Regions from separate parts of the Pedococcus sp. P2_A3 genome, predicted to be linked through region 1. Evidence: predicted binding sites of a transcription regulator. Region 1 holds the regulator's gene; the other holds the start of a gene.

Region 1 (8,303 bases):
GGACGCGACAGCGGCCCTGCGCCGTCAGCGGGTGGTGCTGACGAGACAGGGCCGGCTGCTCACGGACACCGTCGTGCGCCGGCTGCTCGGCCTGCGCTGAGCACGACTACTCCACCGGACGACTACTGCACCGGACGACTACTTCACCAGCTCCGGCGTCATCGGGTAGCGGTACCACTCACCGTTGCTGGCCTTGATCGCCGCCACGATCGACAGGATCACCCACGCGATGGCGGTGGCGATGAGGAACGGGATCCCGATCAGCACGAGCGACAGGAGCCCGAAGACCCAGAAGGCGATCGTGATGATGATCTGGAAGTTGAGGGCCTGTGCCGCGTGGAACCGCACGAACGGACCCCTGTCCTTGAAGATCAGGAAGACGATCAGCGGGCCGAGGAACGGGATGCCCACCACGGCCGCCAGGAACGGCGCGAGGTGCACGAGGGTGGCCCAGGTCTTCTCGTCCTGCTGGGACATGGGCTGCGGAGCCACGCCGTAGCCCGGTGGCGGCTGCTGGGGTGGGACGTGCGGCTGTGGCTGGGGTTGGTCGGTCATGGCTCTCTCCGTGGTCTGCGTGGGTCTGCACCCAGTCAAACGCATGGCGGCCCCCGAAAGTCCTCACTCGGGGTGGACTCGGGGGTCCGCTCAGGGGCGGGTCAGGGCCAACCCCGACCCGGTCGTCCTCAGTGCCCCGGCTCGGTCACGAAGTCGATGAGCTCCTCGACGCTCGCGAGGAGGCTCGGCTCGAGGTCGGCGTAGGACCGGACCGTGCCGAGGATCTGCTTCCAGGCCCGGGCGATGTCGGCCTGGCTGTCGTGCGCCCAGCCGAGGTGGTCGCAGATGCCGTCCTTCCACGACAGGCCACGCGGGATCACCGGCCACGCCGACAGACCCAGCCGTTCCGGACGCACGCTCTGCCACACGTCGACGTACGGGTGACCGAGCACCCGCACGTGCGCGGCATACCGGCCCTTGGCGGCCTCCTGCACGACCCGGTGCTCCTTGGTGCCCGGGAGGAGGTGGTCGACGAGCACCCCCATCCGTCGCCCCGGCCCCGGCTGGAACTCGGCGATCGCCCCGACGAGGTCGTCGACGCCGTCGAGCATCTCCACGACCACGCCCTCGACCCGCAGGTCCGCGCCCCAGACCTTCTCGACCAGCTCGGCGTCGTGGCGGCCCTCGACGAAGATCCGCGACCCGCTCGCCACCTTGGCGCGCACGCCCTCGACCGCCCTCGACCCCGAGGCCGTGCGGGAGGCGGCGGCACGCGCGTCGGCCAGCTGGGCGCGGGCGGCGGCGGTCGGCGGGGTGAGCACCACCGGTGCGCCGTCGAGCAGGAAGCCCGGTCCGAGGGGGAAGCCCTTGGTGCGTCCTTGGCGGTCCTCGAGGTGGACGACGCGCAGGCCGCCGGCCTTCTCGACCCTCACCACGGCGCCGCACCAGCCGGTCTCGACGTCCTCGACGACGAGCCCGGTCTCCGCCTCGACCTCCCGCGACCGCCCCCGTGGGGGCACCCTCCAGTCACCGGACAGGACATCGGAGCCATAGCGGTCGGACACCGAGGCAGGGTATGCCGCGGACCCGCCGTCGCGAGGCTGGCGCGCCGCCGGGGCGGCGCCCGTGCTGTTCCCGGCGCGGGAACCACGTAGACTTGGCACTCGCTGAGCCTGAGTGCCAGCACTGTCCGTTGCTGGACCCGAATCGGTCGAGGGAGGTCTCCGATGAGCGAAGAACGTCGTCTCGCCGTGCTGCGGGCGATCGTGCAGGACTACGTCCAGACCTCCGAGCCCGTGGGGTCCAAGTCGCTGCTGGACCGCCACCAGCTGGGGGTCTCGGCCGCGACGGTGCGCAACGACATGGCCGCGCTGGAGGAGGAGGGGCTGATCGCCGCTCCGCACACCAGCGCCGGGCGCGTGCCCACCGACGCCGGCTACCGGCTGTTCGTCGACCGGCTCAGCTCGGTGAAGCCGATGACCGCCGGCGAGCGGGCCGCCATCGCGCAGTTCCTCGAGGGGGCGGTCGACCTCGATGACGTCGTCGACCGGACGGTGCGGCTGCTGGCCTCGCTGACCCGGCAGGTCGCCGTCATGCAGTACCCCTCGCTCACGCGCTCCACGGTGCGCCACATCGAGTTCGTGCCGATGGGTCCGAGTCGGCTGATGGTCGTGCTCATCGTCAACACCGGCCGGGTCGAGCAGCGGGTCATCGAGACGACCCACGACCTCTCCACCCAGGAGGGCGAGGCCACCCTCGGGCTGGTCCGCGCGAAGGTCAACACCCGGGCGGTCGGCCAGCGGCTGGTCGACGCGGCGTCGTCCCTCGCGAGCCTCGCCGACGAGTTCGACCCCGCGGACCGCGACCTGGTCCGATCGGTGGTGCAGTCGCTCGACGACGCCCTCGTCGAGGAGCGCGAGGAGCGGGTGGTGCTGGCCGGCACGTCCAACCTGGCCCGGGTCGGCACCGACTTCCCGCTCAGCATCGGACCGGTGCTCGAGGCGCTCGAACAGCACGTCGTGCTGCTCAAGCTGCTCGGCACGGCCAGGGAGACCTCCGATGCCGTGTCGGTCCGGATCGGGCACGAGAACCCGTTCGCCGGGCTCCAGTCCACCTCGGTCGTCTCGACGGAGTACGGCTCGGGCTCCGAGCTCGTGGCGGGGCTCGGCGTGCTCGGGCCCACCCGGATGGACTACCCCACGACGATGGCGTCGGTGCGGGCCGTCGCCACGTACGTCTCCCGGATCCTCGCGCAGTGACGCGCGGCGACCCCCACCCCCGACCAAACCCTGTGACACCACCAAACCCTGTGACACCACCAAACCCTGTGACACCAAGGACATCTCGTTGAACGACTACTACCAGGACCTGGGCGTGGCCCGGGACGCCAGCCCCGAGGACATCAAGCGGGCCTACCGCAAGAAGGCGCGGACGCTGCACCCTGACGTCAACCCGAGCCCCGAGGCGGAGGAGCAGTTCAAGAAGGTCTCGCAGGCCTACGACGTGCTGTCCGACGCCGAGAAGCGGCGGTCGTACGACATGGGCTCCGACCCGTRCGCCGGGGGAGCGGCCGGCTTCGGCCAGGGCTTCTCGTTCAGCGACATCATGGACGCCTTCTTCGGCGCCGGTGCCGGTCAGGCGCAGCGCGGCCCCAGGTCGCGTCAGCGTCGCGGCCAGGATGCCCTCATCCGGCTCGACATCGACCTCGCGGACGCGGTGTTCGGTGCCGAGAAGGAGCTCGCCATCGAGACCGCGGTGGTGTGCTCCACCTGCCACGGCGACGGGGCCCAGCCGGGCACCTCACGACGCACGTGTGACGTCTGCGGAGGCCGCGGCGAGATCCAGCAGGTCCAGCGGTCGTTCCTCGGGCAGGTCATGACGACCCGTCCCTGCGCGACCTGCCAGGGCTACGGCGAGGTCCTCGTGAGCCCCTGCTTCGAGTGCTCCGGGGACGGCCGCGTGCGCACCCGTCGCACGCTCAAGATCAAGGTCCCCGCGGGCGTCGACACGGGCACCCGCATCCAGCTCGCCGGAGAGGGCGAGGTCGGCCAGGGTGGCGGCCCGGCCGGAGACCTCTACGTCGAGGTCGCGGTCCGTCCCCACCAGACGTTCCAGCGCCGTGGTGACGACCTGCACTGCACCGTCGAGCTGCCGATGACGGCCGCGGCCCTCGGGACGACCGTCAAGCTCGAGACGTTCGACGGCACCAACGAGCTCGAGATCAAGGCGGGCACACAGGCCGGTGACGCGATGACCCTGCGGGGCCTCGGGGTCACCCACCTGCGGGGCACCGGGCGCGGCGACCTCATCATCCACGCCAACGTGCAGACCCCGACCCGGCTCGACGAGCAGCAGGAGGCCCTGCTCCGCGAGCTCGCGACGCTGCGTGGCGAGGAGCGGCCGGAGGGCCGGTTGTCCCCGGCTCACCCGGGGCTGTTCGGCAAGCTCCGCGACGCCTTCAAGGCCAAGTAGCAGCCGACCGTCGTGACCCTGCCCCTGTTCCTCGTCGACCCTGCGGTCGTCGCCGGCGCCACCGTGGGCAGCCGGGTGGTGCTCGACGGCCCCGAGGGTCGGCACGCCGCGACCGTTCGCCGGATCGGCGTGGGGGAGCAGCTGCTCCTCGCGGACGGCGCCGGCCTCCGGCTCACCTGTGACGTCCTCGCGGCCAGCAAGGCCGAGCTCGACCTGGCCGTCGTCGAGGTCGCCCACGAGGCGGAGGGTCAGCCCCGGTTCGTCCTCGTCCAGGCGCTGGCGAAGGGGGACCGCGACGACCAGGCGATCGAGTCGGCGACCGAGCTCGGCGTCGACGAGGTGGTGCCCTGGCAGGCGACCCGCAGCATCGTCCAGTGGCGTGGCGAGCGGGCCGACAAGGCCCGCCGCAAGTGGGAGTCCACCGTGGTGGCGGCCGCCAAGCAGTCCCGCCGGGCCCGTGTCCCGGTCGTGGCGGAGCTCGCCACCACCAAGGGGCTGGTCGGGCGCATCGGTGGCGCCGCTGCGGCATACGTGCTCCACGAGGACGCGACCCTGAGCCTGGCCACGCAGGTCCTCCCGGACTCCGGCGACGTGCTCGTCGTGGTCGGGCCGGAGGGCGGCATCACCCCCGAGGAGGTGGCGGCCTTCGAGGCGGCCGGCGCCGTGCCTGTCCGGCTGGGTGCCACCGTGCTGCGGTCCTCCAGCGCCGGGCCCGCAGCACTCGCCGTGCTGAGTGCAGCCGGCCGCTGGCGCTGAGCGGTCACTTCACCGTGAACGACACCACCTTCTCGGCGCTCACCGAGCCGTCCTTGGCGCTGAGCTCGCGCACGCGGATCGTGTAGTCACCAGGGGCGAGCGTGCCGAGCGAGAACGAGTAGGAACCCTGCATCGGCGCCCCGATCGAGGCCATGGCGTGACCCGTCGCCACCGCGGTGGTGCCGCGCTCGAGCTGCCAGTTGACGGTGGCCTCGAAGACGATGGCCAGGCCCTTGACGACCACGGGCTTGGCCGACGGCAGCACCTGGTCGCGGGTCGGCGAGGAGACCCAGATCGGCGCGAGGTCCTCGTACGTGCGGTCCGCAGGCGGGCGGGTGAAGTCCTGGTCCGTGGAGATCGACCCGAAGAGCGTGGTCGACCCGTCGGCGACGACGAAGCGCACGGGGAGGGTCTTCTGGGCCGCGGCCTGGGCCGTCCAGACGAGCTCCTGCACCGCGAGCCGCTGGGTCTCGGCGTCGAAACCACCGGCGCCCGGGCCACTCAGCTGCACCTCGATGGCCTCGGGGGTGATGGCCGCCGACTGGACGCGGGTGCCGCTCCAGGGCTGCAGGTAGCCGTCGGTGTTGCTGAACGGCTGGGCGTTCATGGCCAGGCCAAGCGCGGCCTCGACCCGGTTGGCCTCGCCCCCGCCGGTGGGGATGCTCCCGCGGAGGAACTCGCGGAACAGCTTGTACTTCGCCGTCTCGCCCCCGACGGGACCGACGAAGTACACCGGCAGGGTCACCGACTCCGTCGCCGACGGCGCGCTGGTGGTGGGCGAGCTCGTCGCGGGCGGGGAGGGTGACGGCGAGAGCGTGGGGCCGTTCGTCTGGGGCGGGGTCACGGTGTGGCGGTCGTCCTGCCCGGACCACCAGGCGCCGCCGATGATGGCGGCCACAGCGGCTGCCGCCGCGAGGGGCAGGAGCCAGCGCCGCGCGCCCGAGCCACCGGCGGCGGTGACCGGACCGAGCTCGTGGGCCTCGTGCAGGATCGTGTCGAGCCGCGGGGAGGGCCGCACCTGCTCCGCATCGCGGGTCAGGGCCTGGCGCAGCCGTCGCTCCACCTGGTCGAACTCGCCCGGCTCGTAGTCCGGGTGCAGGAAGTCGCTGCGGTCGCTCATGACGCTGCCTCCATCCGGTCGCGCAGGGTGGCGAGCCCTCGGTGTGCGTGGGCCTTGACCGAGCCGGGTGAGATGCCGAGCGCGTCGGCGATCTCGGCCTCGCTCAGGTCGAGGTAGTAGCGCATCGTGAGGACCTCTTTCTGGCGTTGGGGGAGTCGGCTCAAGGCGCCGATCATCGAGGTGGTGCTCTCGGACTGGAGGGCGCGGTCCTCGGCGCTCGCCTCGGTGTGCCGTGCGTATGCCGTGGGCTCGCCCTGCTCGCGCGCCACGTAGCGCTCCTCGACGCCACGGTGACGGAGCCCGGAGCGTGCTCCGTTGACCACCGCCCGGCGCAGGTATGCGGCTGCGGCCTGGTGGTCGCGGAGGGTGTCCCAGCGGCGGTGCACCGCGATGAAGGCGTCCTGGACCACCTCCTCGGCGGCCAGGTCGTCGCGCAGCAGCAGCCAGGCGAGCCGCACCAGTCCCGTCCAGTGCGCGGCATACAGCTCGGCGATGGCGTCATCGGCGCTGGGTCGCACCTCAGCACCACGGTCACGCTCGGCCACACTCAACAGTCTCACGCCACCTTGACGCGCAACCCCACCCGGCGGTTGACGCGCCGATACCCTCGGTCCATGGATCCTGACTGCCTGTTCTGCAAGATCGTCAGCGGTTCCGTCCCGGCCGAGGTGATGCGGGAGGACGAGGCGACGGTGGCGTTCCGCGACATCGACCCGCAGGCCCCGACCCACGTGCTGGTCATCCCACGCCACCACGTGGCCGACGTCGCGGGCCTGGCCGTCGAGCGACCCGAGGACGCCGTCTCCCTCCTCGAGGCAGTGCAGGCGGTGGCCGAGCAGGAGGGCATCGCACGCGGCGGTTACCGGACCGTCTTCAACACCGGCGTCGACGCCCAGCAGTCGGTCTTCCACGCCCACGTCCACGTGCTCGGGGGCCGGTCAATGACGTGGCCTCCCGGCTGAGCGGCACCGTAGACTGGGCAGACCATGCCAGATCCTGAACATCCGACCACGCTGGGGGGCGCGCCCGAGGGTGCTCTCCCGGTGCCCATCCACACCGTCGAGATCCCGGCGCAGGTGCAGATGGTGACGCTCCTCGGGCCGCGGGACGAGCTGCTCCGCACGATGGAGCGGGCCTTCCCGCAGCTGGAGATCCACGTCCGCGGCAACGAGTTCCACCTGTCCGGCCCGAGCGCCGAGGTGGCCCTGGCCGAGCGCACGATCGACGAGCTCCTGCTGGTCATCGAGGGCGGCCAGCCGCTGAACCGCGACGCCGTCGAGCGCTCGATCAGCATGCTGCGTGCGCAGACGACCGAGCGCCCCGCCGACGTGCTGACGATGAACATCGTCAGCAACCGGGGCCGCACGATCCGCCCGAAGACCCTGAACCAGAAGCACTACGTCGACGCCATCGACGCCCACACCATCGTCTTCGGCATCGGCCCGGCCGGCACCGGCAAGACCTACCTCGCGATGGCCAAGGCCGTGGCTGCGCTGCAGGCCAAGCAGGTCAACCGGATCATCCTGACCCGCCCTGCGGTGGAGGCCGGCGAGCGCCTGGGCTTCCTGCCCGGCACGCTCAACGACAAGATCGACCCCTACCTGCGGCCGCTCTACGACGCGCTGCACGACATGGTCGACCCCGAGTCGATCCCCCGGCTGATGGCGGCCGGCACCATCGAGGTGGCGCCCTTGGCCTACATGCGTGGCCGCTCCCTCAACGACGCGTTCATCATCCTCGACGAGGCCCAGAACACCTCGCCCGAGCAGATGAAGATGTTCCTCACGCGGCTCGGCTTCGGGTCCAAGATGGTCGTCACCGGCGACATCACCCAGGTCGACCTGCCCGACGGCACCAAGTCGGGGTTGCGGGTGGTCCGCGACATCCTCGCCGACGTCGACGACATCCACTTCTCGGTGCTGACCCCGCAGGACGTCGTGAGGCACCGCCTCGTCGGCGCCATCGTCGATGCCTACGGCCGGTGGGACGACCAGGGCCAGCGCCCGCAGGTCGACCAGGTGCAGGGAGGGCGAGGACAGCGTGAGCGTCGACGTTCTCAATGAGACCGACTACGAGCTCGACGAGCTCGAGCTGGTGGCGCTGAGCCGCTACGTCATGGGCGAGATGCGGGTCCACCCCGGTGCTGACCTGTGCCTGCGGCTCGTCGACGAGGCCGCCATGGAGGTCCTCCACGTGCAGTGGATGGACCTGCCGGGTCCCACCGACGTCATGAGCTTCCCGATGGACGAGCTGCGGCCCGGCCGCGAGGGCGAGGAGCCCGAGGAGGGCGTGCTCGGCGACATCGTGCTCTGCCCGTCCGTGGCAGCCCGGCAGGCGTCCGACGCGGGTCACGCGACCGAGGAGGAGCTCCTGCTGCTGACGACGCACGGGATCCTGCACCTCCTCGGGTACGACCACGCGGAACCCGAGGAGGAGCGCGAGATGTTCGAGCTCCAGCGTC
Region 2 (8,190 bases), on a different contig from region 1:
TGTGGCTCGACACGGTGAGCGGCGGGATGCGCTGATGGGCCGGGTCGTGGTGCTGGGCTCCCTCAACGTCGACCTCGTCGCCTCGGTCGAACGCCATCCGGGGCCGGGCGAGACCATCCTGGCCGACGGTCGCCTGGAGCGGTTCGCGGGCGGCAAGGGGGGCAACCAGGCCGTCGCGGCCGCCGCCTCCGGCGCCGCTGTCGCCATGGTCGCCGCGGTGGGCGACGACGACGGCGGGCAGGCCTACGTCGAGCGGCTGCGGTCGCGGGGGATCGACGTCTCCGCGGTGCGCACCACCTCGGTGCCGACGGGTCAGGCGTGGATCACCGTCGACGACGAGGGCGAGAACGCCATCGTCGTCATCCCGGGCGCGAACGGCGAGGTCGGCCCCGACTCGCTCGACTCGCTCCACAGCCTCGGCCCCGGCGACGTGCTGCTGCTCCAGCTCGAGGTGCCGGTGCGGACGGTGGCCGCCGCGGCGCGACTCGCCCACGGTGCCGGTGCGCGCGTCGTCATCAACGCCGCTCCGTATGCCGCCCTCCCGCACGACGTCGCCGCCCTCGCCGACCCCTTGGTGGTCAACGAGCACGAGGCACTGCAGCTGGCCGACAGCGACGCCCAGCCCACGTCGCTACTGGTGACCTTCGGCGCGGCGGGGTGCAGCTGGGACGGCGAGCGGCACGACGGCATACCCGTCGACGGCGCGGACGTGGTCGACACGACCGGCGCGGGCGATGCCTTCTGTGGTGCGCTCGCTGCGGCGCTCGCCACCGGAGCGGACCGTGAGGCGGCCGTCAGGGCGGCGAGCCAGGCCGGGGCGGACGCGGTCCGTCACCGCGGCGCGCAGGTCGACCCCGAGCTCTGAGGCGTTCGCCGAGGCCGGTTCGATGTAAACCCGCCGGGGATCACCGGCGCGTTTACATCGAACCGGGAGGGTGAGGCCGGGAGAGCGGGCGGCAGAGGTCGAGCTAGTAGACCGAGACGTGCACGTGGTCCATGTGGTTCGCGGTCGGGCTGCCACGGTCCTCCATGGCCTGCCACGTGCCGCCGGGGTACCAGATGCGCTGGCGCCAGATGAGGTACTTGATGTTCAGGGTCGCGGCGTTGGCCTGCAGGAAGGCCGCGATCTCGTTGCCCTCGGTGGTGCTGCACATGATGTCGACGGCGTGGCCGGTGCCGTGGTCGAGCGGGTCGCCCGGGCGGTAGCCCCCGAACGGGCCGGACCCGGGGAACTGTGCCTTCACGGCGTTGATGACGGCGATGGCGTTCGGGGTCATGCCGCCGACGTTGCTGAGGCCGGCGCGGGAGGTGTTGCGGGAGACGCCGGTCGTCGTGCGGGCCTTCTTGGCTGCCTCGGTGGCCTTGGCCTTCGGCGCGGGGACGGCGGCCGCGGTGAACCCGATGATCCCGTAGTCGGCGATCCGTGCGGGGGCGGAGACTGCCTCGGCCCGGGCGACCACGGGCTGCTTGACGTCGGCCGCGGTCAGCTCGAACGACGCGCTGGGCGCGGGGGCGGCGAACGCGGTGGCCACTCCGAGCGCGGACGCGACCAGGCCGAGTCCCTTGACCGCCGAGCGGTGGCTCGGGCGCCGGACCAGCCGGGACAGCTGCGCCGTGGGTCGGGGGCTGGCGCCGCGGTGGCGGCCGTGACCGCTGGAGTGGGGGGAGGACATCGCCGCCGAGGATACGAGATGGTAACGGCGCAGGGCCAACTCCCGGCGATTTCGGGCGCAGCTTGCCCCGACTTGCCCCAGTTTGCCTTCGTCTGCGCCGCAAACCCCACCGTGGGTCGATGTAAACCCGCCGGGGATCACCGGCGGGTTTACATTGCTGCGCACCCGCGTGAGGACGACCGTCGCCTCCTGGTGGCCCTTGGGCGGGAGACGGAGCTGGCGGCGCAACAGGTCGGCGTCCACGCTGACCCCACGCTTCTTGATGGTGAGCCGGTCGACCCCGTGGTCGCGCAGCCAGCCACGCAGGGCCTTGACGTTGAAGGGCATCGCCTCGACCACGGCATACCGGCGGGCGAAGGGGACGTCGACGGAGCGGGCCGACCCCACGTAGCCGACGCCGGCATCGAGCTCCGCCCCGTCGGTCGCCGCCGTGAGGGCGCCGACCAGCCCGGCTCGGAGGACGGCCTTGTCGGGCTCGTAGAGCCAGCCGCCGAGGTCGGCGAGGTTCTGCAGGGGCGGGGCGTCGCCGTCGGCGTCGGCCTGGGTGACCACGACCGCGGGGCCGCTCGCGCGCAGCAGGGCGGCGGAGCGTCCCGCGGTCCGGACCAGCGGCCCCCACCAGACGACGCACTCCACGACGTCGCCCTCCCACGAGGTCCACTGCGCCTCGGCACCCGGGGGGAGTGCCGCGTGCGGGAAGGCGGGGCTGAGCTTGGCTCCGGTGGCGGGGAGGGCGCGGGCGACCTCCTGCACCACGGTCCAGCTCGGGGAGATCTCGGCGAGGTTGAAGATCCGTCGGGTCCGGCCGGTCACGTCGGCGACACCGGGGGTGCGCCGCGCCGGGTCGAGCCACGCGCCGACCCCCCGGGCGCCCTCGCCGGACGGGGCGGTGAACTCCTCGACGACACCCTGCTGGGCGGTCGAGTCGGGCCAGTGCCGCAGGTTGACCGCGGCGATGCCGGCGGTCAGCTCGTCGGCGTCGATCGCGCGCACCCGCAGGTCGAGCCCGGCCATCGCCATCGCGTCCGCGCCGATGCCGCAGCCGAGGTCGTGCACGGTGTGGATGCCCGCCGCCCGGAACCGTTGGGCGTGCTGGGCGGCCACGCCGAGACGGGTGGCCTGCTCCAGGCCGTCGGAGGTGAGCACCATGCCGCGGGCGAACTCGCCGAACTTGTCGACCGCGCGAGCCCGCAGCCGGGCCTGGTTGAGGGCGGCCGCCACGAGCTCGGGGTCGAAGCCCGCGCCCCGCAGCCGCTGCTGCAGCGCGAGGGCCGACGACTCGTCATACGGCGGGAGCGACTGCAGCAACCCCCAGCCCTCGCCGGTGGTCAGCCGTCGCAAGAGGGCCAGGTCCATGTCGCGCATTGTTGCGTATGCCGCGTGCCCAGGTCGCGGGTCGGCGTCCCCTGATCGGGGGCTGAGCCTGCGGCGGGCGGCTCAGCGGCTGCGGCGCCACTCGTAGGGGGTGGTCGTCGAGACCTTGACGAAGCCGGAGCGCTCGAGGATGGGTCGCGAGAACTCGGTCGAGTCGCTGTTGATGTAGCGCTTGCCGTAGCCCATCGCCGACCGTGCCCGGGCTGCCGTCAGGGCGCGGTAGATGCCCTTGCCCCGGTAGTCGGGCAACGTCGAGCCACCCCAGATCCCGGCGAACTCGGTGCCCTCGACCGGTTCGAGCCGACCGGCGCTGACGATGCGGCCGTCGTGCTCGGCCACCCACATCTCCATGTCGTCGCGCGTCCGGAGCCGGTGCAGGATCTGCTCGACCATGCCCTGGAGCTCGGCCGGCTCGTCGCCGAACACCTCGCCCTGCATGGCCGTCATGGCGCGGACCTCGTCCTCGTCCGTCACCCGGCGCACAGTGACGCCCTCGGGGAGCTCGACGTCGACCGCGAACAGGCGGGCCTCGCCGATCATGATCGACTCCGGCTCGTCGGGGACGAAGCCGCGGTCCACCAGCGCCTCGTGCAGACCGGGGGCGTGGTCGTGGCCGCGGGTCTTCCACTCCACCCGGTCGATCTCGGGCATCGCCTCGTAGTGGGCCAGCGCCTGCTCGACGAGCTGCCGGACCGACTCCTCGGTCGCGGGAGTGCCGTCGACGTCGAGGGACTTGTACGTGATGAACCCCCGGCCCCCGAGGTAGGTGGCGAGTACCAGTGGGCCCAGCCGGTCCACGGTGATGGCAGACGGCACCTCGGCGTCCTGCCGGAGCTGCTCGTCGTAGGCGCGGAGCAGGACGGCGGGGTCGCTCCCGCCGGGGCTGGGGTCGGGGCTCGTCATGGCCCCGACCCTGCCTCCTCCGGGGTGCGTCGCGCCACCGGATATGGGCCGCGCCGTCCGCCCTCGGCGAACGCGGGTGGAACTTCTGGCACTCGAGTTGACCGAGTGCTAACCACGAGCCTAGATTTGCGTTGGCACTCCGGTTCGCCGAGTGCTAACGCAGCCAGCCGGTCGACCCCCGCGACGGCGACCGTCCGGCCGCACCATGCTCCACCCACCACTGTCCAACTTCGACATTCCCGAAGGGGAGGTCCTCACCGTGTCGGTTTCCATCAAGCCGCTCGAAGACCGCATCGTCGTCAAGTCCGTCGAGGCCGAGCAGACCACCGCGTCTGGCCTCGTCATCCCGGACACCGCGAAGGAGAAGCCCCAGGAGGGCGAGGTCCTTGCGATCGGCCCGGGCCGCATCGACGACAACGGCAACCGCGTCCCGCTCGACGTCACCGTCGGCGACCGCGTGATCTACAGCAAGTACGGCGGCACCGAGATCAAGCACGGCGGCGAGGAGTACCTGATCCTCTCCGCCCGCGACGTCCTCGCCATCGTCGGCTGAGCATCCGCACTTCGTGAGTGACGTGCCCTGTATGCCGGCTGACCGGCATACGGGGCACGTCACGTTCACCTCGAAGTCAGTGCACTCCGAAGGTCACTGCACCCCTGAATCCGATTGCTAGAGAAGGACTTTCATGGCTAAGACGCTGGAGTTCAACGACTCCGCCCGCAAGTCGCTGGAGCGCGGCGTTGACGCGCTCGCGAACGCGGTCAAGGTGACGCTCGGTCCGAAGGGCCGCAACGTCGTCATCGACAAGAAGTGGGGCGCCCCCACGATCACCAACGACGGTGTCACCATCGCGCGGGAGATCGAGCTCGAGGACCCCTACGAGAACCTCGGCGCCCAGCTCGCGAAGGAGGTCGCCACCAAGACGAACGACGTCGCGGGTGACGGCACCACCACCGCGACCGTGCTCGCCCAGGCCATGGTCAAGGAGGGCCTGCGCAACGTTGCCGCAGGGGCCGCCCCGGCCAGCCTGAAGCGCGGCATCGACGCCGCGGTCGCTGCTGTCAGCGCCCGCCTGCTCGAGACGGCCCGCGAGATCGAGGGCAAGGACGAGATCGCGCAGGTCGCGTCGCTGTCCGCGCAGGACCAGGTCATCGGTTCGACCATCGCCGACGCGTTCGACAAGGTCGGCAAGGACGGCGTCATCACCGTCGAGGAGTCGTCCACCGCGACTACCGAGCTCGAGTTCACCGAGGGCATGCAGTTCGACAAGGGCTACATCTCGCCCTACTTCGTCTCGGACGCCGAGCGCATGGAGGCCGTGGTCGAGGACGCCTACATCCTCATCAACCAGGGCAAGATCTCGGCCATCGCCGACGTCCTGCCGGTGCTGGAGAAGGTCGTCAAGACCGGCAAGCCCCTGCTGATCATCGCCGAGGACATCGACGGCGAGGCGCTGTCGACCCTGGTGGTCAACAAGATCCGCGGCACGTTCAACGTGGTTGCGGTCAAGGCCCCCGGCTTCGGCGACCGCCGCAAGGCGATGCTCCAGGACATGGCGACCCTCACCGGTGGCCAGGTCATCTCCGAGGAGGTCGGCCTCAAGCTCGACCAGGCTGACCTCGACGTGCTGGGTCAGGCCCGCCGCGTCGTCGTCACCAAGGACACCACCACGATCATCGACGGCGGCGGCAACTCCGACGACGTCACCGGCCGGGTCAACCAGATCAAGGCCGAGATCGAGCGCACCGACTCCGACTGGGACCGCGAGAAGCTCCAGGAGCGCCTCGCCAAGCTCGCCGGTGGCGTCTGCGTCATCAAGGTGGGTGCCCACACCGAGGTGGAGCTCAAGGAGAAGAAGCACCGCATCGAGGACGCCATCTCGGCGACTCGCGCGGCCATCGAGGAGGGCATCGTCGCCGGTGGCGGCTCGGCCCTCGTCCACGCCTCCACCGTCATCGACGACCTCGACCTCGAGGGCGACGAGGCGACCGGTGCGCTGATCGTCAAGAAGGCGTCGGCCGAGCCGCTGCGCTGGATCGCCGAGAACGCCGGTATGGAGGGCTACGTCGCCGTCTCCAAGGTGCGCGAGCTCACCGCGGGCAACGGCCTCAACGCCGCGACCGGCGAGTACGGCGACCTGATCAAGGCCGGCGTCATCGACCCGGTCAAGGTCACCCGTTCCGCGCTCGTCAACGCCGCCTCGATCGCGTCGATGGTGCTCACCACCGACACGCTCGTCGTGGAGAAGAAGGAAGAGGAGACCGAGTCCGCCGGTGGCGGTCACGGTCACGGCCACGGTCACTGACCACAGCACCTCTCGTCGAAGGCCCGTCCCCGTTTCGGGGGCGGGCCTTCGCCATGCTCCTGCAGAGCCAGGGTTGGCGGCGCTATGCCGTGCCCCTGAGGGTGGGGCACGGCATACCAGGCCCCAGCCCTGACCGGTTGAGTCCCGATCAGGTTCCGACCGTGGGCGCTGTCGCGTCAGGTGACGAAGTGACGGATCGGCGATCGTGCGGCTCTTCTATGGGTACGCTCCGCCCCATGCTTGACGAACCTGAGGCGGAGGTTTCCGAACGCACCGCGCGCATCCGTGCAGCCGGTTGGTTTGTCCTCAGCGTCTTGGCGCTGTCAGAAGCAACTTGGGCGTCGCAGTGGGTTGGCATGCGCCTTCTTTGCGCGGTCGCCGCCGTCGGTTGCTTGTGGCAGGCGCTCGCCATGCTGCGCTCGCGGAGGGCCGGCCAGGACCGCACGGGATAAGCGGCTCTCCAGGGAGCGTTGCCGAGCGAGGATCCTCCGTTCGGCACGAGCGGACAGCGGCAGATGAGGACGTATCAACCGCGACCGCGATCGGCGATGACGACTCCCAACAGCCCTTTCGGCGGTGCGTCGTCCAGCCAAAGCGGCTCCGCCCGCTCCCGCTGCAAGTCGTCCTCGCTCATCCACGACGGCAGCGATTCGGCGATCGCAACCTCGGGGTACCTCGCCAGAATCTCGCTAGCGGAGGACGCGATCACTATGCCCCAGAGCCCGCCCATTCCGTAGTCGTAGGCGACAAGGAACTCGCCAGGTCGCAGGAGGTCGTCCAGGTTGGGATGTGTCACGAGTTCACCCTGTCAAAGTTGAGCCCGGGAACAACACAACGCGGCGCGGCATGAGCGGATGTCATTTGGCGCGGCATGAGCGGATGTCATTTGGCCCGGCACTCGCACTCTCCGGTGACGTGCTTGTAGTCGTAGAAGCGAGGATGTCCGCAGTAGCAAACGCTCCTCGACATGTTCGTTGGATCGGTGCTCTGGCTCGCCGGTGCGCCGCACGCGGGACAGTCAGAGGGGGCGGCATCGTCAGGGATCACTTCACGGAAGTCCGTACTCACACCCCAAGTGTCCACGAAGGCCAATCGCAGATGCGCGCACATCGGCAGTTCCGATCGCACTGTCCGCAGGCATGAGCGGGCGTTCCGCCTAGTGGTGTTACTTCGGCGGTCGTATCCTTGACCATGGTCAGTCTCGGTCGAAGACACCGGGAAGGGGACACGTCGTCTGACGAGGGGCCCATTGTCCGGCAGTACCGTTTCTTGCTGAGGGAGGCGTCCCCCGACGCCGTCGAGGCCGCGCACACCGAGGCACTTTCCCGGTTGCCTGGCGAGCAACGGCGAGTGGTCCTCACGGCGGTTCAGCGTGGGCTGGTTGTGGGCCAGCGGTTGCAGCCCGACGACTATGCGCAGGTTGCGCACCTCATCGTGCTTGGTGAGCGGCGCTTGCCGAATGCGTTCCTGAAGGTCTGTCAGTCGGAGACCTTGCTGGCTCTCGCGCAAGCGGTCATCGACGCGGAGGCATGCGTCGGCCTACTCGGGAACTACGCAGTCTGGGGCGGTGCAGACCCAGAAAGCGACGACCCGGCATGGGGCGATGCGGGGTGCAACCCCGATAGCGGCCGCTGGAATACCGACCGAATCGTGAGGAGGGATTGGGAGCGGCCTGGAGTCCCGGGGAAGCTACCCCGCGCTGGGGGCCGTTCGTGATGGGGGGACGCTCCTACTGACTGGCCAAATGGCGCATCGAAGCCCTTCGGTCTGCCCGTGGTTCTAAATCCGGCCGGCCCGCCGAGTCCGTTCATCGGCTACTTGTTTCATTGACGTCATGGCCATGAGCGGAAGCTTGCTGCTGCCCTCAACGCGGTCCACCGGGGCAAGCGAGAAACACGGGACCGGCGTGGGCTGGGGAGCGGGGCTGAAGAGCG

The links. Region 1 encodes HrcA, which represses chaperone genes, less so after heat shock. Its sites were predicted from a motif close to TTNGCACTCGNNNNNNNCGAGTGCNAA; they were not measured.
Region 2: groES (co-chaperone GroES) is a predicted target of HrcA. The motif match lies at 4,036-4,062, and genes of this name have one in related genera.

Annotation. Positions count from the first base shown of each region.
Region 1 covers NZ_JBFUCW010000009.1:62,395-70,697, reverse strand. The annotation lists gene hemW (radical SAM family heme chaperone HemW) at 1-100, shown strand, start outside; gene AC1DX8_RS09515 (DUF4870 domain-containing protein) at 139-555, opposite strand; gene AC1DX8_RS09510 (DUF3097 domain-containing protein) at 684-1,559, opposite strand; gene hrcA (heat-inducible transcriptional repressor HrcA) at 1,722-2,753, shown strand; gene dnaJ (molecular chaperone DnaJ) at 2,842-3,966, shown strand; gene AC1DX8_RS09495 (16S rRNA (uracil(1498)-N(3))-methyltransferase) at 3,979-4,722, shown strand; gene AC1DX8_RS09490 (Gmad2 immunoglobulin-like domain-containing protein) at 4,727-5,842, opposite strand; gene AC1DX8_RS09485 (SigE family RNA polymerase sigma factor) at 5,839-6,387, opposite strand; gene AC1DX8_RS09480 (histidine triad nucleotide-binding protein) at 6,457-6,804, shown strand; gene AC1DX8_RS09475 (PhoH family protein) at 6,829-7,905, shown strand; gene ybeY (rRNA maturation RNase YbeY) at 7,883-8,303, shown strand, end outside.
Region 2 covers NZ_JBFUCW010000027.1:7,540-15,729, forward strand. The annotation lists gene AC1DX8_RS18295 (nucleoside hydrolase) at 1-35, shown strand, start outside; gene AC1DX8_RS18300 (ribokinase) at 35-865, shown strand; gene AC1DX8_RS18305 (class I SAM-dependent methyltransferase) at 969-3,029, opposite strand; gene AC1DX8_RS18310 (GNAT family N-acetyltransferase) at 3,111-3,950, opposite strand; gene groES (co-chaperone GroES) at 4,210-4,503, shown strand; gene groL (chaperonin GroEL) at 4,637-6,256, shown strand; gene AC1DX8_RS18325 (hypothetical protein) at 6,783-7,052, opposite strand.